3 regions of the Bradyrhizobium genosp. P genome follow, and region 2 is predicted to be linked to each of the others. Evidence: predicted binding sites of a transcription regulator. Region 2 holds the regulator's gene; each other region holds the start of a gene.
What was found. Region 2 encodes PhoB, which activates phosphate uptake and scavenging genes when phosphate is short. Its sites were predicted from a motif close to TGTCATNNANCTGTCAT; they were not measured.
Positions count from the first base shown of each region.

Region 1: the regulator PhoB is predicted to act here: its motif matches at 1,744-1,760, upstream of ACP2YO_RS26855 (RNA degradosome polyphosphate kinase).
Region 3: the regulator PhoB is predicted to act here: its motif matches at 2,463-2,479, upstream of phnF (phosphonate metabolism transcriptional regulator PhnF).

Region 1 is NZ_CP188195.1:5,531,996-5,536,205, reverse strand. Features, by position in the region: gene ACP2YO_RS26855 (RNA degradosome polyphosphate kinase) at 1-1,669, opposite strand, end outside; gene ACP2YO_RS26850 (chromosomal replication initiator DnaA) at 1,806-2,483, opposite strand; gene ACP2YO_RS26845 (CDP-alcohol phosphatidyltransferase family protein) at 2,625-3,167, opposite strand; gene purM (phosphoribosylformylglycinamidine cyclo-ligase) at 3,327-4,210, shown strand, end outside.
Region 2 is NZ_CP188195.1:964,989-969,198, forward strand. Features, by position in the region: gene pstA (phosphate ABC transporter permease PstA) at 1-701, shown strand, start outside; gene pstB (phosphate ABC transporter ATP-binding protein PstB) at 698-1,519, shown strand; gene phoU (phosphate signaling complex protein PhoU) at 1,531-2,247, shown strand; gene phoB (phosphate regulon transcriptional regulator PhoB) at 2,360-3,070, shown strand; gene ACP2YO_RS04715 (GcrA family cell cycle regulator) at 3,401-3,910, opposite strand.
Region 3 is NZ_CP188195.1:7,313,806-7,318,015, reverse strand. Features, by position in the region: gene phnE (phosphonate ABC transporter, permease protein PhnE) at 1-767, shown strand, start outside; gene phnE (phosphonate ABC transporter, permease protein PhnE) at 764-1,612, shown strand; gene phnF (phosphonate metabolism transcriptional regulator PhnF) at 1,708-2,433, opposite strand; gene phnG (phosphonate C-P lyase system protein PhnG) at 2,539-3,000, shown strand; gene phnH (phosphonate C-P lyase system protein PhnH) at 3,005-3,613, shown strand; gene ACP2YO_RS35150 (carbon-phosphorus lyase complex subunit PhnI) at 3,617-4,210, shown strand, end outside.

The DNA of each region.
Region 1 (4,210 bases), 4.6 Mb from region 2:
CGTTCATCTTCATCCAGATCGTGCCCGGCCGACCATGGCTAACATGTGCGATCTCGCCATGGATATGTTCGATGATCCGCTTGCGCAACGTCAGCGGCGACACCGCCATCTTCTCGATGTCGCTCGGCTCGGCATAGCCGGTGATGTAGTTGAACACCCGCGCGGCGTCGCGGCCGATGATCGGGTCCGAGGTGAAATAGGAGACGTCGGTGTAGATGCGCGCGGTGACCGGATGGTAGTTGCCGGTGCCGGTGTGGACATAGGTGGTGAGATTGCCGCCCTCGCGGCGCACCACCATCGAAAGCTTGGCGTGCGTCTTCAGCTCGATGAAGCCGTAGACGACCTGCACGCCGGCGCGCTCGAGGTCGCGGGCCCAGCGGATATTCGCCTCCTCGTCGAAGCGCGCCTTGAGCTCGATCAGCGCGGTCACCGATTTGCCGGCTTCGGCGGCATCCGCCAGCGCGCGCACGATCGGCGAGTTGTTCGAGGTGCGATAAAGCGTCTGCTTGATCGCGACGACATCGGGGTCGCGCGCCGCCTGCTGCAGGAACTGGACGACGACGTCGAAGGATTCATAGGGGTGATGGACCACGAGATCCTTCTGCCGGATGGCAGCGAAGATGTCGCCGCCATGGTCGCGCACGCGCTCGGGGTGGCGCGGCACATAGGACGGGAATTCAAGGTCCGGGCGATCGAGACGGGTGAGCTGCGACAGCTCGTTCATCGCCAGCACGCCGTCGACCAGGAAAACCTCGTCGTCCGCCGCCGACAGCGCGCGCTGCACGAAGCTGCGCAGCTCTTCCGGCATCTTGGCCTCGATTTCGAGGCGGATCACCGATCCGCGGCGGCGCCGTTTGAGCGCGGTCTCGAACAGGCGGACGAGGTCTTCGGCCTCTTCCTCGATTTCGAGTTCGGAATCTCTGATGATCCGAAACGCGCCCTGGCCCTTGACGGTGTAGCCGGGGAACAGCCGGCCGATGAACAGGCCGGTCGCCTGTTCCAGCGTGATCAGCCGCACCGCGCCGCCTTCCTTCGCGGTAGGGATACGGATGAAGCGGTCGATCTTGCCGGGCATGCGGATCAGCGCGTTCATCGGCTTGCCGTCGGAGACCCGCGCCAGATGCAGCGCCACGGTGAAACCGAGATTCGGAATGAACGGGAACGGGTGGGCCGGATCGATCGCCAGCGGCGTCAGCAGCGGGAAGATGTTGTGTAGGAAGTGATCCTCGATCCAGGTCCGCTCGGACTTGGTGACGTCGCGCCCGTCGATGAGCTGAATGCCGGCCCCGGACAGGATCGTGCGCAAGTCGCTCCAGATCGCCTGCTGGTCCGAGGCGAGTTCTGACACGTTCTTGTTGATCATGACGAGCTGTTCCGACGGAGTGAGCCCGTCCGGGCTGCGCTCCGGTATCCCCTCGCGGACCTGCGCCTTGATGCCGGCGACGCGGACCATGAAGAACTCATCAAGATTATTGGCCGATATCGACAGGAAGCGGACGCGCTCCATCACGGGGTGGCCGGAATTGACGGATTCCTCGAGCACCCGGCGATTGAAATGGAGCCAGGAGAGCTCTCGATTGATGAACCGCTCGGGGCTGGACGCGATCGCGGAGACGGCCGGGACGTCCGTCTCTTTGTCTTTTATTTCAGTTACTTGCGACGAGTCCATCAAGTGTTGATCCAATCCGAATCGGGGAGCCCGGGCGGTCTAGCGGAAGGGCGCACAAACCATGTGATATTGCGATGACGTTTCGATGACATTGACGTTCCGTAAGCTTCCGTCGTCAAGCCGTGCGGAGACCGCTTCAGGCATCGCGCAGCAGTTCAGCCGCCAGCACCCGCGTCACCGGCCGGCCCAGCCGCAACGCCTCGGTATCCAGCAGTTCGACCGCCTGCCGGACGGCAGCGTAGGAGCGCTCGATTCGGTTGGTCAGGTAGGTCACGACAGACTCGTCCACCGTCATCTGACGGTCGGCGCAGAATTTCAGGATCAGGCCGCGGAACACCAGGTCGTCGGGCGCCAGCAGCGTCACCGTCGGGACCGCGCGCAGCCGCGAGCGAAGGTCGCGCAGGTCGATCTCGAAGGCGGACGGCGGGATGCGCGCCGTGATCAGGACGAAGGCATCGTCCTGGCGCGCGAGATTCATCAGATGAAACATCGCGCGCTCGTCGAAATCCGATGGCCGCAGGTCTTCGACCACCAGCGCGCCGGTTGCGAGCGCGCCGGGCACCGCATCCGGGGTCAGTGCATGCGCCGAGGTCGCGCGCGCGCCGGCCAAATCGGCCCAGATCGCGGCGAGATGGCTCTTGCCGGAACCTTCCGGTCCGACCAGCAGCATGATGCGGTTCGGCCAGTCGGGCCAGCGGTCGATCAGCGTCAGCGCCGCTTCGTTGGCCGGGCCATCGAGGAAATCGTCGCGGGTCAGTCTCTCCTCGTGCGGCAACGCCAAGGCCAATTGACGAGGTTGAACGCTACCTGCCACACAAGTCTCCAAACCATCGATCATGATGCGATTACGAGAAATCGCATCATGATCTCATTTCGTTGTTTGAGCATGATCTCCGCGCAAACGCTTTGCGTTTGTCGCGAGGGAAAACCGGCTTCCACTTTTCCGGATCATGCTCTATCGCGCTTCGATCGTGCCCATGTGCCGCACCCATTCCACGAGGTAGAGGGACACGGAAACCAACGTAAAGACCGTGACGAATCCCATCAGGATCAGGTCATAGGGATGTGGCCGGAAGCCGAACCCGAGCGAGGCCAGCACCAGCGCCGCGAATGCGACCTGCGCCACCGTATTCAGCTTCGACACCATCAGCGGCTTCATTTCAACCGGCTTGTCGAACAACCATGACACAATCACGGCGGAAACGATCATGATATCGCGCGACACCACGAGGATCACGATCCAGCGCGGCACCGCGCCCCAGATCCCGAGCGCGACATAGATTGAAACCAGCAACGCCTTGTCGGCGAGGGGATCGAGCAGGGCGCCAAGCTCGCTCGTCATGTTGAAGCGCTTGGCCAGGAAGCCGTCGACCGCGTCGCTGACGCCGGCGATCACGAAGATCGCAAACGCGATCTCCATCTGGCTGGAGACGATGGCCCAGACGATCACCGGCACCAAAATGATGCGGCCGAGGGTGATGATGTTCGGAATACTCAACTTGGTCGCTTCCCGGCTAGGAGCCTGATTTTACTCGATATCCGGCTCTTGGTAGCAGTGGCCGGGTGTTATCTACATAGTATCGCGGCGAGGGCGCCGCGAGCCATTGCGCGGGGGCGGAATTCCTCGTAACCAGCCCCTGATCATCTGGAATTGGGCATGACCGAGCGCAACAACGGGCTCACTTACGCGGATTCGGGCGTCGATATCGATGCCGGCAATCGTCTGGTCGATCTGATCAAGCCGATGGTGCGGGCGACCGCACGCCCCGGCGCAGATGCGGAGATCGGCGGCTTCGGCGGCCTGTTCGACCTCAAGGCGGCGGGCTTCAAGGATCCGGTTCTGGTGGCCGCGACCGATGGTGTCGGCACCAAGCTCAAGATCGCGATTGAAACCGGCATCCATGGCGGCATCGGCATCGACCTGGTGGCGATGTCGGTCAATGACCTCGTCGTGCAGGGCGCCGAACCGCTGTTCTTCCTCGACTATTTCGCCTGCGGCAAGCTTGACCCCGAGGCTACGGCCTCGATCGTCGCCGGCATTGCCGAGGGCTGCCGCGAATCCGGGTGCGCGCTGATCGGCGGCGAGACCGCGGAGATGCCGGGCCTCTACAAGGATGGCGATTACGACCTCGGCGGTTTTGCCGTCGGCGCCGCCGAGCGCGGTACCTTGCTGCCGAGCGCCGATATCGCGGCGGGCGACGCGGTGATTGGTCTCGCATCCTCGGGTGTGCATTCCAACGGCTATTCGCTGGTGCGCAAGATCGTCGAGCAATCCGGTCTTGGCTACGACGCACCGGCCCCGTTCTCGCCCGTGATGACGCTTGGCGCGGCACTGCTGACGCCGACGCGGCTCTATGTGAAATCCTGCCTGCGCGCGGTCCGCGAGACCGGCGCGGTCAAGGGGCTCGCCCATATCACCGGCGGCGGCTTTACCGACAACATCCCGCGCGTGCTGCCGAAGCACCTCGGCGTCGGCATCGATCTCGCACGGTTGCCGGTGCTGCCGGTGTTCAAATGGCTGGCTGCGCAGGGCGGCATCGC
Region 2 (4,210 bases):
TCTTCACCCAGAACACGCCGCCGCCCGGCTCGAACGAAGGCGGCCTTCTCAACGCGATCGTCGGCTCGGTCATCATGACCGTGATCGGGGTCGGCGTCGGCGCGCCGCTCGGCCTGTTCGCCGGCACCTATCTCGCCGAATACGGCAGGCATGACCGGCTCACCTCGGTGATCCGGTTCATCAACGACATCCTGCTCAGCGCGCCCTCGATCATCATCGGCCTGTTCATCTATGGTGCCGTCGTGGTGCCGATGCGCGGCTTCTCGGCGATCGCGGGCTGTCTGGCGCTCGCGGTCATCGTGATCCCGGTCGTGCTGCGCACCACCGAGGACATGCTGCTGCTGGTGCCCAATCCGCTGCGCGAAGCGGCCTCCGCGCTTGGCCTGCCACGCTCGCTGGTGATCAAGCGGATCGCTTATCGCGCCGCCCGGTCGGGTTTGATCACCGGCGTGCTGCTGGCGACCGCCCGCGTCGCCGGCGAGACCGCGCCGCTGTTGTTCACCGCGCTGTCGAACCAGTTCTTCAGCCTGGATCTGACCAAGACGATGGCCAACCTGCCGGTGACCATCAACAACTTCGTGCAGAGCCCCTATGCCTACTGGAAAGAGTTGGCCTGGAGCGGCGCTTTGCTCATCACCTTCACCGTGCTCGCCCTCAACATCGGCGCGCGCATCCTTGGTGCCGAAAGGGCCGCAAAATGACCGAGCTCTCCGTTTCGACGACTACCCCGAGCCACGTTGCTCCGCATGCGCCGCTGCCGGATGCGCCCCCGAAGGTTACGGTACGCAACCTCAACTTCTATTACGGCGAGCACCATGCGCTGAAGAACATCAACCTGACGCTCGGCACCAACCGCGTCACCGCGTTCATCGGCCCGTCCGGCTGCGGCAAGTCGACTTTGCTGCGCATCTTCAACCGGATGTATGATCTCTATCCGGGCCAGCGCGCCGTCGGCCAGCTGATGCTGGACCAGACCAACATCCTCGATCCCAAGCTCGACCTCAATCTGTTGCGCGCGCGGGTCGGCATGGTGTTCCAGAAGCCGACGCCGTTCCCGATGACGATCTACGAGAACATCGCCTTCGGCATCCGCCTCTACGAGAAGATCTCGAAGTCCGAAATGGACGACCGCGTCGAGAAGGCGCTGCGCGGTGGCGCGCTGTGGAACGAGGTCAAGGACAAGCTGAACGCGTCGGGGCTCTCGCTCTCCGGCGGCCAGCAGCAGCGGCTGTGCATCGCGCGGACGGTTGCGGTGCGGCCCGAGGTGATCCTGTTCGACGAGCCGTGCTCGGCGCTCGATCCGATTTCGACCGCCAAGGTCGAGGAGCTGATCCAGGAGCTGTCCGAGGACTACACCATCGCGATCGTCACCCACAACATGCAGCAGGCGGCCCGCGTCTCCGACAAGACCGCCTTCATGTATCTCGGCGAACTGATCGAGTTCGACGACACCAACAAGATTTTCACCTCGCCCAGCGATCGACGCACGCAGGACTACATCACCGGCCGGTTCGGCTGAGGAGATAGACGATGGCTTCTGAACATACCGCCAAGGCATTCGACAGCGACCTGCAGGAACTGACACGCCTGGTCGCCGAGATGGGTGGCTTGGTCGAGCGCATGATCACCGAGTCGGTCGATGCGCTGATCCGCCGCGACGTAGCGCTCGGCAAGCGCGTCGTCGCTGCCGACATCGAGATCGACAGCTTGCAGCGCGTCATCGAGGAGCGCGCGGTTCTGACCATCGCACGCCGCCAGCCGATGGCGATCGATCTGCGCGAGATCGTCGGCGCGATGCGGGTGGCCACCGACCTCGAGCGGATCGGCGACCTCGCCAAGAACATGGGCAAGCGCGTCGCGGCGCTGGAGAGCGATTTCCAGCCGCTCAAGCTGATCCGCGGCCTCGAGCACATGACCGACCTCGTGCTGTCGCAGGTCAAGTCGGTGCTCGACGCCTATGCCGCCCACGATCTGCCGGCGGCGATGAACGTCTGGAAGGGCGACGAGGAGGTCGACGCGATCTGCACCTCGCTGTTCCGCGAACTGCTCACCTACATGATGGAAGATCCGCGCAACATCTCGTTCTGCATCCATCTGATGTTCTGCGCCAAGAACATCGAGCGGATCGGCGACCACGCCACGAATATCGCCGAAACCGTGTTCTACATGATCGAGGGCCAGCAGATCATGGACAAGCGTCCAAAGGGTGACATGACCAATTTCGCTACCACGGTTCCGGGCACCTAATCACCATCTGGCGAAGTGGGCACCGGCTTTCCGGCAAGAACGTGCTCATCAAGGAGATGATCGTTTCGGTTCGCGTCAGGACAACGGATCAGGACAGAGAGAACACAAACCGATGAGCGCACGCATTCTGGTGGTCGAAGACGAAGAAGCGCTGACGACGTTGTTGCGCTACAACCTCGACGCGGAAGGCTACGATGTCGAGACGGTCGGACGCGGCGATGACGCCGATACCCGGCTGAAGGAGCGCATTCCCGATCTTGTGGTGCTTGACTGGATGCTGCCGGGCCTCTCCGGCATCGAGCTGTGCCGCCGCCTGCGCGCGCGTCCCGAGACCAAGCAGCTCCCTATCATCATGCTGACCGCGCGCGGAGAAGAAAGTGAACGGGTGCGCGGCCTCGCCACCGGCGCCGACGACTACATCGTCAAGCCGTTCTCGGTGCCGGAACTGCTGGCGCGGGTGAAAGGCCTGTTGCGCCGGGCGAGCCCGGAGCGGCTTGCGACCGTGCTGACCTATGGTGACATCGAGCTCGACCGCGAGAAGCGCCGCGTGGCGCGCTCGGGCCGTCCGATCGATCTCGGCCCGACCGAGTATCGGCTGCTCGAGTTCTTCCTCGAGCATCCCGGCCGCGTGTTCAGCCGCGAGCAATTGCTCGACAGCGTCTGGGGCCGCGACATCTATATCGACGAACGCACCGTCGACGTGCATATCGGCCGCCTGCGCAAGCTGCTCAATCCCGGCCGCGAGCAGGATCCGATCCGCACCGTGCGCGGTGCCGGCTACGCACTCGACGATCGTTTTGCAAAGGCCGAGCCGCAGCCGTAAGGCTGCGCGAACAGCAACACACCGTCGTCTGGGCCTAGTGAGGCAGCCACCGGCGGCAGGGTTCCCTCCCCCCTTGCGGGGGAGGGTTAGGGAGAGGGGTGCCGCTTGCTCCGCTGCCGATTGATCGCGAACCGTGACAGCGAGTGTCTCGCCGGTTCGATTGATCAAGCTTCGCTACATGTCTTGCATTGGAGTTCGGGGCCTACCCCTCTCCCCAACCCTGCCCCGCAAGGGGGCGAGGGAGCCTGACCCGCGTGCTCACCTCACATCGTCGAACGTGAGACCCCGCGAGATGGCGCTGACGAAAATCGCAGCACTTCGAATTCTGCCTTACCGCGTCGGCTTTGCTGCCGGCCGCCGGCGATCGTTGGCGGGCTGGTAGGCGATGCGCGAATGATGCGCGCAATAGGGCAGGCCGCCGAGCGCCTTGCCGCCGCAGAAGAAGAAATCCGGGCTTGAGGGATCGCCGACCGGCCAGTGACAGGTCGCCTCGTTCAGCTCGAGCAGCGACAGCCGCTGGCTCATCGGAACGACGTTGTCGTAGGCGATCGGATCCGGCTCCATCTCGACCTCGAAGGCGTGGGCCAGCGCAGTATTGCCGCGCGACACTGGCCGCGCCACCCGCATCATATGCTGCGCGGGGCGTGCCTTGCGCTGTCGCGGCGCGGCGGTGGAGGGGGCCTTGGCGCGGCCCGACAGGCCGAGCCGGTGCACTTTGCCGATCACGGCGTTCCGCGTCACATTGCCAAGTTCCGCCGCGATCTGGCTGGCCGACAGGCCGGATTCCCAGAGCTTCTTCAGCTGCTCGACGCGATCGTCGGACCAGGTCAATACAGTCATCGCATTTTTCCCTTCGCCTAGCACCGGCCAGTCCTTGGAGCGGTGCTGCGAGCCAAAGCTCGAAAAACTCCTGCGGTCAGAATCCCTTAGCCCTCGCCGAGCGCGCCTATGCGCCCGAACGTCTACGCAGAACCAAGTCTACTTAAGGGGTCCAGTACTGCCGCACGAGATGTCGTACCCGACAGCCCAAACGCTACAATATGGCGTGACTCCGGCGCAAGAGTCCGCGGTAGCGCGTCCACATGTTCCCACACTTATGCATTGCAATGAGTCTTTTCCACCGCACCGGAATGCCCCGGA
Region 3 (4,210 bases), 3.6 Mb from region 2:
CGGCGTTGCTGATCGCCGCAGTGGGCGCGGAAGTGGACCTGCGCACGCTGTTCACCTATTTCGGCAATTTCCTCAGCTATTTCGATCGTATCCTGACGCTGGATTCCGGCGCGCGGGTCTGGACCAATCCGGTCGAGTGGTTCTGGGGCCTGAAGAAGTGGCTGCGGCTGCTCGGTGAGACGATCCTGATCAGCTATGTCGGCACGCTGATCGGTGCGGTCTTCGCCTTTGCGCTGAATTTCTTCGCCGCGCACAACACCTCGCCATCGCCCTGGCTGCGCTTCACGGTACGCCGCCTTCTGGAATTTGCCCGCACCGTGCCCGGCATCGTGTTCGCGTTGATCTTCGTGATCGCCTTCGGGCTCGGGCCGATGGCCGGCGTGCTCGCGATCGCGATCCATTCGACTGGCGCGCTCGGCAAGCTGTTCGCCGAGATCGTCGAGAATGCCGACATGAAGCTGGTCGAGGGTATTCGCTCCACCGGGGCAAGCTGGCTGTCCTGCATGCGTTTCGCGGTGCTGCCGCAGGTCGTGACCGGCTATGCCAGCTATGCGCTACTGCGTTTCGAGATCAACGTCCGTGAAGCCTCTGTGATGGGCTTCGTTGGCGCTGGCGGCATCGGCCAGGAGTTCATGGTCGCGATCCGCAAGTTCTACTATTCCGACGTTAGCGCCATCCTTGTCACCATCATCGTCACCGTCTTCATCATCGACATCTCGACGGGGTGGTTGCGCGCCCAGTTGTTCGGCAAGGAGACGCGCCGATGAGTCAGTTGCCGAAGCCGGACACCGCCGAGCTGCGCGCGAAATATCCTGATGTGTTCCAGCGGCCCGCCTCGGCGCGGCTGGCGACGCCGGCGATGATCGTGGCCGCGCTCGCGATCTTCGCGTTCGGGCTGGTCGACCTTGACTTCTCGCCATCGAAGCTGATCTCGGGCGTCAGCCAGCTCGGCTGGATCACCATGATGATGATCCCGCCGAACCCGGGCTCGTCGTTTCCGCTCTACATGCAGGCGATGGGTGAAACGCTGTCGATCGCGCTGCTCGGCACCACGCTGGCCGCCGTCCTGGCGCTGCCGGTCAGCCTGTTGGCGGCGCGCAACATCATCCCTTCGAACCTGATCCGCTTTCCGGTGCGCCGCTTCCTGGATTCGATCCGCGGCGTCGACACGCTGATCTGGGCGCTGGTCTGGATTAACGTGGTCGGCCTCGGCCCGTTCGCCGGTGTGCTGGCGATCATGGTTTCGGATTTCGGCGCGTTCGGAAAGCTGTTCTCGGAAGCGATCGAGGCCGCCGACCGCAAGCAGGTCGAGGGCATCAAGGCCTCCGGCGGCAACGCGCTGCATGAAATTCGCTTCGGCCTGCTGCCGCAGGTACTGCCTGTCATCGCCGGCCAGGTGCTTTACTACATCGAGTCGAACACGCGCTCGGCCACCATCATCGGCATCGTAGGCGCCGGCGGCATCGGCCTGCAGCTCGCCGAGCAGATCCGGGTGCTGGAATGGCAGAAGGTGTCGTTCCTGATCCTGATGATCCTGATCGCGGTCGCCGTGATCGACTTCATCTCGAGCAAGCTGCGCTTTGCGATTATTGGACAGCGCGCAGTTGCGTAGTTCGTAGGGTGGGCAAAGGCGCGGATGCGCCGTGCCACCATTCACGGCGTGTTTGCGATGGTGGGCACGCTTCGCTCTGTCCACCCTACGAATACTCAACTATTCTCCACCAGAAACTCCACCCGCTCCGCTGCGAAGCGCGAGCGCTTGGTGACCAGCGGCTTGTCCGCGGTGTCGACGTCGGTCGAATCGACAACCAGCACAGGACGGCCCAGCGCGAGATCGAGCCGCGCGGCGTCGGTGGCGTCCGCAATCGCAGCGGTGATCCGGGTCGAGGAGCGCCGGTAATCCTTGATGCCGTAATGCGCCAGCAATTTGGTCATCGAGTGGACGTCGGCGAATACGCTGCCGGCGTCGGGAAACTGTTCGGCCGACAGCCAGGTCGTGGAGACGCAGATCGGCGTGCGGTCGGCGAGCCGCACCGACTCGATCCGGATCAGGGGGGCGCCGGTTTTCAAACCGAGTTCACGCGCGATCTCACGGGTGGCGACGTCACTGCCGGCGTCGATCAGCTCGCCACGAGGCTCGTGGCCGCCGGCGCCGACGATCTCGGAGAACCGTGTTCGCGACCGCAACGGATAGGCCAATCGCTGCGCTTCGACATAGGTTCCGCTGCCGCGTTCGGCGCGCACCAGGCCGCGTTCCGCGAGCGCCGCGAGCGCGCGCCGCACGGTGTGGCGGTTGACGCGATAGGTCTCAGCGATTTCGACCTCGCCCGGCAGCTTTTCGCCCGCGGCAAAACGGCCGTCGGCGATGCCGCGCTCAATACCGTCGGCGACCTGCCGCCACAAGGCGACGCCGGAACTTTCCTGCATGCTCATGGCGCGGTGATAACCAGAAATCGTCGATTTGTCACGAAACAGTCATGGCGTTTCGCTATCAAGTTGTCTATTATCATAGACAACTTGATTCAGGCAAGGTTGCTCATGAACTCGATGGTGCGGAACGGCAAAGAAGCGCAGCGCAAGGCCGCGATGGCGGTGCTGGCGCAGTCCGGCGCTGCGGAGATCGCGGGAAGGCTAGCTGATATCGCGGTGCCGGCACATGAAAACCTCCGCGAGCCGGAGAACGGCCTCGTGATGGTGCGCGGGCGGATCGGCGGCGACGGGGCGCCGTTCAATCTGGGCGAGGCGACGGTGTCGCGCGCGGCGGTGCGGCTTGCGACCGGCGATGTCGGATTCGGCTACACGCTCGGCCGCGACAGCCAGAAGGCGCAGATGATCGCGTTGTGCGACGCCATGGTGCAGTCGGCGGAATTGTCGGGCGAGGTGGAGGCGAAGGTGATCGCGCCGCTGCGCGCAAGCCTGGACGCCGAACGCGGCCGCAAGGCTGCGGAAACCGCGGCGACGCGGGTCGATTTCTACACGATGGTGCGCGGTGAAGGATGATGCGATGACGACGGTTGCCGAATTGCCCACAGGCTTTGCCGACAAGGTGTTGTCGGCGCAGTCGACCTTCCGCTCTGTCATGGACGCAATGGCGCGCCCGGGCAACGTCCAGCGCATCACGGCCCAAGCGGGAACGCCCGCCGGCATGATGCGCGGCTCGTCTGCGATCGCGCTGACGCTGTTCGACCACGACACGCCGATCTGGCTCGATGCCGCGATGTCGGCGACACCGGATATCGCGAGGTGGCTCAAGTTCCACACCAGCGCGCCGGTGCTTGCGGATTCCTCGATCGCCAGCTTCGCGCTGATCGGCGATGCCGGCAATCTTGCGGCGCTCGATCGCTTCGCGTTCGGCACCAACGAATATCCGGATCGTTCGACCACGCTGATCCTGCAGGTCGACAGCGTGACGCAAGGGCCGGCGTTCGAGCTGAAGGGTCCCGGCATCGACGGCACCGCGCTGTTGCAGGCAATGATCCAGCCGCGCGACCTGTTCGAGCGGCTCACCATCAACGAAACCCTGTTCCCGCGCGGCATCGATGTCGTGCTGGTCCATGACGATGCCATTGTCGCGATCCCCCGCACCACGCGGCTGGTCGCAAGCGGAGTGTAAGCGATGTATGTAGCCGTCAAGGGAGGCGAACGCGCCATCGAGAACGCTCATCGCCTGCTCGCGCATGAGCGGCGCGGCGACCGCGATGTGCCCGATGTGTCGCTGGCGCAGATCGCCGAACAGCTCTCGCTCGGCGTCGACCGCGTCATGACCGAAGGCTCGCTCTACGACCGCGAGCTCGCGGCGCTCGCCATCAAGCAGGCCCGCGGCGACATGATCGAGGCGATCTTTTTGGTCCGCGCCTTCCGCGCCACGCTGCCGCGCTTCGGCGCCACCGAGCCGGTCAACACCGGCGAAATGCAGGTGCGGCGTCGCGTCTCATCGACCTTCAAGGACATTCCAGGCGGCCAGATCCTGGGACCGACTTTCGACTACACCCATCGCCTGCTCGATCCGCAACTTGCCGAGGGCTTCGTGCCGGAGCAGCCGTTGACGGCGGAAGCGTCTCAGGCGGCGACGCCGCGCGTGACCGACATCCTCGGCCGCGACGGCCTGATCGAAACGTCGCCGCAGGCGGATGCCGACGCACCCGTCGGCGATCTCACGCGCGAGCCGCTGAACTTCCCGGCCGATCGTGACCTGCGGCTGCAAAACCTC